Regions from separate parts of the Nitrospira sp. Ecomares 2.1 genome, predicted to be linked through region 1. Evidence: riboswitches for the same ligand, from Rfam matches in the RefSeq annotation. Region 1 holds a riboswitch; each other region holds the start of a gene.

What was found. A riboswitch is a leader RNA that binds a small molecule or an ion and turns the genes downstream of it on or off. The one in region 1 is predicted to bind cyclic di-GMP.
Region 2: it holds a riboswitch for cyclic di-GMP, as region 1 does, so the genes downstream of both, ACWHYD_RS16270 (Flp family type IVb pilin) here and ACWHYD_RS05585 (FG-GAP-like repeat-containing protein) in region 1, are expected to answer to the same signal.
Region 3: it holds a riboswitch for cyclic di-GMP, as region 1 does, so the genes downstream of both, ACWHYD_RS15095 (fibronectin type III domain-containing protein) here and ACWHYD_RS05585 (FG-GAP-like repeat-containing protein) in region 1, are expected to answer to the same signal.

Annotation. Positions count from the first base shown of each region.
Region 1 is NZ_OZ224219.1:1,268,198-1,271,313, reverse strand. Features, by position in the region: gene ACWHYD_RS05590 (FG-GAP-like repeat-containing protein) at 1-307, shown strand, start outside; cyclic di-GMP riboswitch class I at 1,194-1,275, shown strand; gene ACWHYD_RS05585 (FG-GAP-like repeat-containing protein) at 1,343-3,116, shown strand, end outside.
Region 2 is NZ_OZ224219.1:3,678,472-3,681,587, forward strand. Features, by position in the region: partial or broken gene ACWHYD_RS16260 (IS3 family transposase) at 1-291, shown strand, start outside; gene ACWHYD_RS16265 (Flp family type IVb pilin) at 610-813, opposite strand; gene ACWHYD_RS16270 (Flp family type IVb pilin) at 963-1,136, opposite strand; cyclic di-GMP riboswitch class I at 1,232-1,312, opposite strand; gene ACWHYD_RS16275 (phosphatase PAP2 family protein) at 2,468-3,116, shown strand, end outside.
Region 3 is NZ_OZ224219.1:3,418,886-3,422,001, forward strand. Features, by position in the region: gene ACWHYD_RS15090 (outer membrane beta-barrel protein) at 1-168, opposite strand, end outside; gene ACWHYD_RS15095 (fibronectin type III domain-containing protein) at 1,161-1,562, opposite strand; cyclic di-GMP riboswitch class I at 1,639-1,728, opposite strand; gene ACWHYD_RS15100 (hypothetical protein) at 2,331-2,585, opposite strand; gene ACWHYD_RS15105 (FG-GAP-like repeat-containing protein) at 2,859-3,116, opposite strand, start outside.

The DNA.
Region 1 (3,116 bases):
GGATATTCAAGCCGTCGGGGATCTCAACGGCGATGGCAAAGCCGATCTGGTCTGGCGCAACTCCCTTGATGGCAACACCGCCATATGGCTCATGAATGCAACGTCAATCGCCTCATCAGGCTTCCCGGCGACTGTGCTGACGACATGGCAAATAGCGGGAGCAGAAGATGTGAATGGGGATGGCAAATCAGACATCATCTGGCGCAACAATAGCAATGGAGCTGTGGCGGTATGGCTGATGAACGGGGTCGCCATTACCTTTACAACCTTTCCCGGTACCGCTTCCACAGACTGGGAAATCCAATGAGCAGGAATTCAAAAACACCAGGCCGCTTCTCAAAATGGCCTCATGGGCCAACCCGACGAATGGAATTTATAAAAAAAATCTTCCCCCCCACTTCCCTTGATTTAACCGCCCCCCCTCCCCAATTTGAAAGAATTCGCTCGACTCAATCTTCTTTTCCGCAAAAACGGCATCCATTATTCGACCCCTCCTCGTGGTACGTAATGATTTTGAGTACCATGAGAATTCCTCCTCCTTTATACTGCATAACAGTGACAATCGCGCTTCCATCTGCCGTTGAGCCAGTTACATCTTCTTGCTGTTAGCAGCACGTCATCTGCCAAACATGGCCTTTCCCAAAAGGTGGCGCACAGTCATTTCATCACACCATAAGAGAATGTTCGACGGAATCATCAGGCCGGTGTGGTCATGTCCGGATGAGCAGCCGGAATAGTTGCCAACAAACCCATCCCTGAGGTGAACAACCTGGGGGCATGACGGTCCGGGTCGTTTTGTATTTTTTTTGGTCGCACCTGCCTCCATGGTTCTTCATCCTGACAATGCAAAACTTTCACCATTGCCGTAATGATCGAATCAAAATTTTCATAGAAATCGTAAAATTACAACGATAGTCATTAGGCACGGCCTCCAGGAATTTCACCTATGAGCCTGACCCTCCGTCCCCTCCTTTTCTAACTAAGTTTAATTTCGTTTCCTTTTTCCCATAATCATTCCGCTCGTTTTTTTATATTCTCCGGTTTTCCTCTGCCTAGATTCTTCATAACCCAATGTTGTCTTCTCTAAAGTTTTTCCTTACTTCTCCGAAATGTTCGGCAGACAGTTTGGGGGTGTAGGCAACACAATAGGGAGACAGAGGATAGGAAAAAGTTGACCAATTCATGAAATCCTTTTCCCGAAACGGCACACCTACTGTGAAGTAGGGTCGCAAAGCCAGGAGTCAGGTGCCCGCGCCTGATCGTCCGGCTACCGAAGGAAGGCGTCATTCGCAGGGGGAGAAGAGGATGAAGGCGTCGATCCGATTGGGACAAGGAGGAAAGCATGGTCAAACATTTGCCCCACCTGGGTTTCGCAAGCACACACTTGGCAGGCCTGACGCTGTTTTTCTTCGGATTGTTCGCTAGCCCCGCTTTCTCCGCTTCTTCCATCCAACTGACTTGGGACCCGAATTCCGAACCGGACCTGATGGGCTATTATGTGTATATGGGCACATCCCAAGGTTCCTATCACACCACGAAAAATGCCGGCCTCACCCCATCGCACATATTTCAGAACCTGCCGGAAGGGATCACCTATTATTTTACGGTTACGGCCTATGATCAATCAGGAAATATCAGCGAACCATCGAAGGAAGTGGCCATAGCTCTTCCGACACAGGGTGGAAATGTCCCACCTCCCGATACCACGCCCCCCACGATTGTCCTCATGAGCCCGCAAAATTCCGCGTCCCTAAGCGGCACCGTTACTGTATCCGCCACCGCCTCAGATAACATTGGTGTGGTGGGTGTCCAATTCAAACTCAATGGAAACAATCTGGGGCCAGAAGATACCACCAACCCATTTTCGTCATCCTGGAACACAACAGCCGTCTCGAATGGCTCTTACACCCTCAGCGCCACAGCCCGCGATGCCGCAGGCAATACGACAACCTCTGTGCCGGTGACCGTCACGGTATCCAAGGGAACCTCGCCTGGATTAACTATTTCCAATCTGACCGTCGCCAGCAGGCAATCATATGTCGTGCCCGCAGCAGGCCTTCAAGCCAGGGGCGTGGTGTATATTGACCGCTCCTTTACGTTTACTACAGTACCTGCAATCGTCGAGGGAGCTGCATTTATCCAGACTGCCAATAATGACAAAGCAGCTACGAACAACGGATTCCTCAGCTTCCATGTGAATCAACCAGTAACGGTCTATGTCGCCCATGACGTTCGTGTTACCTCCAAACCGTCTTGGTTGAGGACCTTTACTGATACGGGTAATGACCTTGGTACATCGGACACCACCCTCCACCTTTTTGCTCGGGCATTCCCCGTAGGGACCATTACCCTTGGTGGCAATGCCGGTAGTGATTTGAGCATGTATTCCGTCATCGTCCAACGACAGAACTCGAATCAAAGGACCCCCAAAAATCACGATCTGGATGGGGACGGGAAAGCCGACCTCATCTGGCGACATACAAAGACCGGCGAGGTTGCCGGATGGCTGCTCAATGGGACGAGTGTCGCAACATTGGGAATTCTGGGCCATTTACCCATGGAATGGGCCATGAGTGGAGTGGGCGATTTGAATGGGGATGGCAAGGCAGACCTTGTGTGGCGCAATAACACCAGCGGCGCAGTTGCCGTATGGCTGATGGACGGATTGACCATCACCTCGGCAGACTTTCTCGGCTCCGTTTCCACGAGTTGGGCCATTCAAGCCATTGACGATATGAATGGTGACGGCAAGGCCGACCTTCTCTGGCGCAACACCACTGATGGCAACACCGCGATATGGCTTATGAATGGGAAGGCGGTTGTTTCTACTGGTTTTCCAGCTGGTGTCTCATTAGGGTGGCAAATCGCCGGAGTGGGCGATGTGAATGGTGATGGTAAAGCCGATGTCATTTGGCGTCATGACACCAGCAGCACGGTGGCCATTTGGCTGATGAACGGCTTAACCATCAATTCCACCGGCTTTCCAGGCAGCGTCCCGACCGCTTGGGGAATCCATGCCGTCGGGGATGCCAATGGCGATGGCAAAGCCGATCTTGTCTGGCGCAACACCACAGACGGCAATACCGCGATATGGCTCATGAATGGAACAGCGATTG
Region 2 (3,116 bases), 2.3 Mb from region 1:
CCCGAGCATGACGTGATTATCCACTCGGATCAGGGATCGCCGTTCAGCAGCGATGAATGGAATCGGTTCTGCCAGACGCATGGCTTGCTCCCCAGCATGAGTCGCAGAGGAAACGGTTATCATAACGCGGCGGTCGAGTCCTTCTTTGGGACCCTGAAGAAGGAGAAAATACGTCGCCACATCTTTAAACCCCGTGAAGCCGCGGGAGCAGAAATATTTGATTATATTGAGGTGTGTTATAATCGGGCGAGACGTCATCAGCACCTGGGAAATATCAGCCCAACAGCGTAGGAGCAGCAGATGGCAAAACTAGGGTGAGTGTCTACGGAAACGAAGCAAGTCCAAAACTCTTCTTTAACCTGTCCGTGAAACCGGCGGAAGACCAGGTTTGGAGGGTAGCGATCAGGCCATACCTTCAAATTCCACTAACACTACCGTTAGAGATGGATCGGATACGGCACAAGTCCGGAATAAGGTACGAACCATGGTATAGAAGAACAATGCGAAGACGCTAAGACATCTAAATGCGTCGGTTGAAAGACTTGAGCGAAATTTTTTAAGGTGGTTACCCCTCCAACACCACTGAGAACAGACTTTATCAGTATCCCGCTAACTACCCAACGCACCCGCGATGACACCCATGACTTGCGTATACATGTTCCCAACGGCGGTTCCCAAGGCAGCTTGAGCACTTAACGCCGTGGCCCCGATGAGCGAAGCCAAAAGTGCGTATTCAATCGCCGTGGCACCTTCTTCATCAACAAGGAGGTTCTTTACCCAGTGATGCCAATAATTCAGGAGAATTGTCTGCATGATGCTGGCCTCCCTATCCTTTACTGACCTTCTCGCCACCTCTCAAGACTTCGCCACCTTTCAAAATGGGCTTCCCGCGGAAGTACCGCCCCTATGAGATGCCACAGGGAACGGCACTTCTAAGCACCCCTGCGGGAAGGAGTTCTCCCTTAGCTTGGAGCCGCAACACTCGTGGAAATCGTAGTAAAGGTACCACTGAGGGCAGTCCCTACAGCAGTCACGGCCGTGACAATCACTGCGGCAATTAATGCGGCCAACAAGCCATACTCAATAGCGGTGGCTCCCTCATCATCATTCACGAAACGCATTACTTGGTTAACCATAGCGCATCTCCTTAACGGGCGAAGGTAAATACTTTCGTTACGCCAGACTGCCCGGAAAATTCTGACGCAGACGCTGCCCCTTGGCTCTCCGTGCCTTCGGCAACCCGGCTATCAGGGACCAACCCTGACCCGTGGCTTTGCGCCCACGTCTTACGACGTGTTCGCCCTTATCGGGAAGGGGCACCCGACCGAATCCATGTTTCATGGTCATGAACAAATGCTCGTAAATCCATGAAAATTTTCTATTCCGTATTTTGTGTCTCTTCGTTTTCATGCTTCATTATCGACCACTTCAGGAAAAACTTGCTCATGTTTTTCATTGAATATGTTTCATATTGTGAGGCGGTACGATGTGTTGCCCCCCTTTGTTAACGAAGGAGATCAAAATTGTTCGGAACGTCCGTCGAAGACGTGATGTGAAGGTAATTCGGATGTCGGGTCAGACCGTCCCCGACCGTACCTCTGCAGACTTGACGTGGGATGATAGCAGGCGTGAGCTATATGGTCGGAGTGCAATGCACACAGCCAACCGACTGACGAAATACCACTACCCTCACTCTTCCCGTGTCAGGGCCGACATTTTCAATCAGGCATCAAACTTTTAGGTTCCTCGGAGAGATTTCTGCTAACTACCGACAAGGAAAAAGGAGGAGAAATCCGTGGAGGGCAGATGGAATATGATAATGACGAGGGAATGTCGCTGATGATGGCTAAGAATACACTGTATATTTCTCTGTGCGAAGCCTGTTTTGGCGGTGAACTCCAGTAAGTCAGTCAACAACATTGACGCAGGATTATAATAGGAGCTGGGTTAGTAAATTTGAACTTTTATGCTCACCCCCTAATTTACTAATTTTTCTTTAGAAAAACCTCGGACACACGATCTCAAGATATTAAGGAAAAATTCCGAAAAGAACTTGGTCTGAACCATTTTTCAAGACGCCTCGCAAGGTGGTCCATTCTGAACCAATCTAACCATTTCCGATGCCTTTTCTTAACCGAACTATAACCACTCAATTAGACCGTTTGGTTGATCAGTTGAATTTGTTTTCGTATATCCGCCTTCCCGCCATCTCCACAGCTTTTAGCTCAAATACCGGTGCCACACCTACAGGGAGGAATACAATTGATATAAGCACCAATTTTTGCCGTCACGCTCTTCACCAGGTGAATTACAATTCCACGATAACACTCCGGTTGATGATGGGGATTTTCAAGTCGATCGGGACACGTTCGTCAAATCATGCAAAGCATTATAGACACTATTTAACGGTGCGGTCCGTACCTGCCCACAACTATAGTGACTCCATTCGAATGCGAGGATGTACATAATGAGAGTGGGGACTTTCCCACTTACAAAACCTTTCCTATGGCCAGTCGAGCGTTTTTTACGCAATACCATACTTGTGTTGGCTATCTTCGATCTTGGTATGGTTATTGTGCGCAACATTGGTTTCGATTGGTTTTCCTATAGCCTCTTTTTCGCCTTGGGAATTTTCATGATTACAGTGGGACTGTTCTACCGTTCAAGCGGGCGTAGTGAGCGAATCGCTATGACGCTTATGGCCACCGGGTTGCTTCTTCTGTTTACAATTGTGCTATCGGTTTTCGGTTATCTGTTACTCCCGCTTTGGCGAGAACCCATTGATCCCTTTCTGGCTCAGATCGATTCTTGGATTGGGTATTCATGGCCCGACATTGTTCAATTTGCTGGTCAACATCCATTATTAAATGAATTGACGCGCTATGCCTATTTATCTTCAATACCGCAAATGGCTTTACTGTTTATTATTTTAGGATTTGGAGGAAAACAAAAAGAACTCCATGTTTTTATCCTTTCAATAACCGCTTCAGGTCTGGTGACGCTTGCCTTTTGGGCACTGTTCCCGGCCTTTGGCCCAAGCGTGCTCTATGACATTTCCGGCACAATTGAGCAGACGGCAAGACCACTTGTTGGCTCATCCTATGGTGTCGAATTAT
Region 3 (3,116 bases), 2.2 Mb from region 1:
ATGCTTACCTCCACCAAACGGCATGAACGCCTGAATCCCTGGTGCGATGGTCGTAAGAAAGTCACTTTTCGTGTTTGTGTCTCTCTTAAACACATTGTCTGTAAACACTTCCGATACACCTAAAAACGGATGGAGCTGAACCGGACCGGCTTTGAGACCATCCCCCATACCATTTCCCGTCAGATATTCACGAAAAAGCCCGCTCCGATTTTGGATAGGTCGGTGAGACCCAGTGAAATAAAATAGTCCCATATCAGAAAAGGATTGAGCCTTCACCGTGCCCGGGACAAAAACCTCACAAAAAATGAGACATGTTAGAAAAAGAACAAGACCCCATTTCCGCTCACGCATCGTGCAAAATGGGAAAAGACACAGCGCTCTTGTTTTTGGCCATACGCAATTAATCATCAAATAACCATACTCACTAATCAATTCAAATATCCGGGTAGATTCAGAAGAGGATTCGAAAATAGTGGAGCTTAATCACATTTAAATATGGTGCCCTCATCCCCTTGTTAAGTCAATTACAAAATGAGTGCTCCGATAAGGAACGGACCTTACCATAGGAACCGACAGAAGAAACAGTCATCGATTTTTGTATGAGAATATTTTCCTTCTAGGAAATTTTTCTTGCAATGGGATGATTACCAAAATTATCGGATAAAGTCGATCCAGGGGGGGGGGAACAGATAATACCGCACGACGTACAGTCAAATTCCAGGAAACCACGTCTGTCGAAGCCCAATGGAGAAGATTAACAACGATTGCGAAGCGGAGCAAACTATTTTATGAAATTTGAATTGGTGAAATCCGGCACGGATGCCGGATTTCCCGTAAAGTTACTTGGGGAGGGTTAGCAAAAATCCGACGAAGTGAGATTTGAAAAAATTGAAGAATACTTATGAGATTTCATGTGATCGTCTCCGTCCGATAATCCATCCTTATAAATAACGCCATATCGCCTGAGGAAAATTATTTTTAAATGCGACCTTTGCAGTACATCCTCGTTCTGCAAATTGCCCCGGAAGTAGGCGTCTTCATTATGACGGATCTCACCGTACAAGACCCAAGAGAATTCAGCTAACCACATTTCCGGGATGCGACCTGTCTACCAATACAAACTCCCAGTAAATATTTGTCGCAGATGACGATGTTAAATTTCAATAAACTTGGACATTCCTAGGAGGAGCAGGACGTGCCGCAACAATCGGCACAGTTACACTGACCTGGTTCGAATAGGGACTTTCGATTTTCCGATTCCGGTCGTATGCCTTGACCGCAATATAATACGTTTGACCGGGAATCAGGCTTGTTAAGGTATAGATGGCTTGGGATCCGACATCTTGAGTCTGGGAATAACTGCCGCTTGAAGTCCCGTAGGCTATGATAAATCCTCCATATTCAGCGGAAGGAGGATTCCAGGCTAGGGTGACTTCTCCCGCCAATGCATTGGAGTGGGAGAAGCAGAGAAAAATGACAATGGCCCATAATAAACTAAACGCGAATCGAGAAGAATTGGGACGGGGAACACCTACTCGAGAGAAACCTTGATCGTCTGCCATACGAGATCTCCTTTATGCATGTGAGTCATGCCGAGCGAAGCCACGTCGCTTTTGATCAAGGAGACTCTGTGACTTGCCTGGCAACCTGGCAACCTTATCTTGAACTCCAAGAAGTAGGCCCATGGCTTTGCGTCCCACCCTTTCAGATGGTTTGCCTTTTTCAGGTTATGACCGTTTTTAATACTGGATGCTTCATCGGAACATTTGCCAGATCCTTAAATGCTAGGGGAGGGAACTGTCAATTTCTCAAGAATTTATGAAATCGCCCGAACCTTAATCACAAAAAATAAGGAAAATGAATAGTATGATTCATGACTCAATACTATGATTGAACAGACGCAATAATCTAACGAACCTCTAACCTAATATTGCCCAGTCCGAAATCCAAGAAGTTTGGCCAGTCATTGAAAATCTCCACATGGCTCGGTCCATAAGGATTCAGTGAAGAAAGAAATTCCTTTCTCAAGAAACTACCAGGTGCGTTACAATTACCAAACATGGACATGTCTGTTAGTTTTCCTTCATTCGCTGGGATCAAAATAAAGCTTTTGTACGGACATCCCACAGAGAGCGAGCGAACCCTTCCAACGCATCGCTCTGCCCAGGGGTACCACCAAGCATTCCACCTCTGGAGTGTGGGAATCTACCACATTAATGAACTTCAACCGTTCTATGATCCTCTCCCCTATTTTTTGATTTAGAATGGGTAGACCAAGCCTTAAATCCAAGGGAATGTCTATAATCGAGGGTTTGAAGTTGAAATTTCCCTCACCATCCAAACAATTGCGATATAACAAGGTAGACCCAGGCAGCACCAAAAATATATGTGATTTCATTCTCACCGATTCGATGATAAAAAAGACGATATCCCAGAATCGGCACAATCGCTAAGATCAGCGCAGAAAAAAAGTGCCCAATCACATCGCCCATAATCGCACTAATTTCGGAATGCCCAGGTACTGCAAGCAAAATGCTGCCTCCAAGCATAGCTGCCCACCACCATTTCACATTGACCATCAGCATATTCACGCTCCCATACAAAGCATGCATCCCCAGTTAAAATAATCTCAATGAAAAATGGCTCAACACAATTTGACCGTATAGAAACAGAGCAACCTGCCAAAGACAGGGTCTCCTTGAGTAAACTTTTCCAGGCCTCACATCCAAAACGGCTACCCAAACCCCTGGTCATGTGCCTCTCGCACTTGAACGAGCCTACATTAGGAGAAGACCCTTTATGTTCATCACTTTAGTTTGGCTAGGACACAGGGTTGTAAACCTCCTTATACAATTCACCTAATGCTGAATTTTCCAGTTGGTTGAGGCACTTCCCGGAAAGCCTATCGACGTGATTGCGAGCCCATTCATTATCCACACCGCCACCGTACCCGTCTGCTTATTACGCCAAATAATATCTGCGCGCCCATCCCCATTGACATCACTGGTGTTAGCAATCTCCCACCCCTGAGGGACCACGCCAAAAAACCCCGGCGAACTGAGAGTCACTCCATTCATTAACCAAATTGCAACCTCCCCGTTACTCGTTTTGCGCCA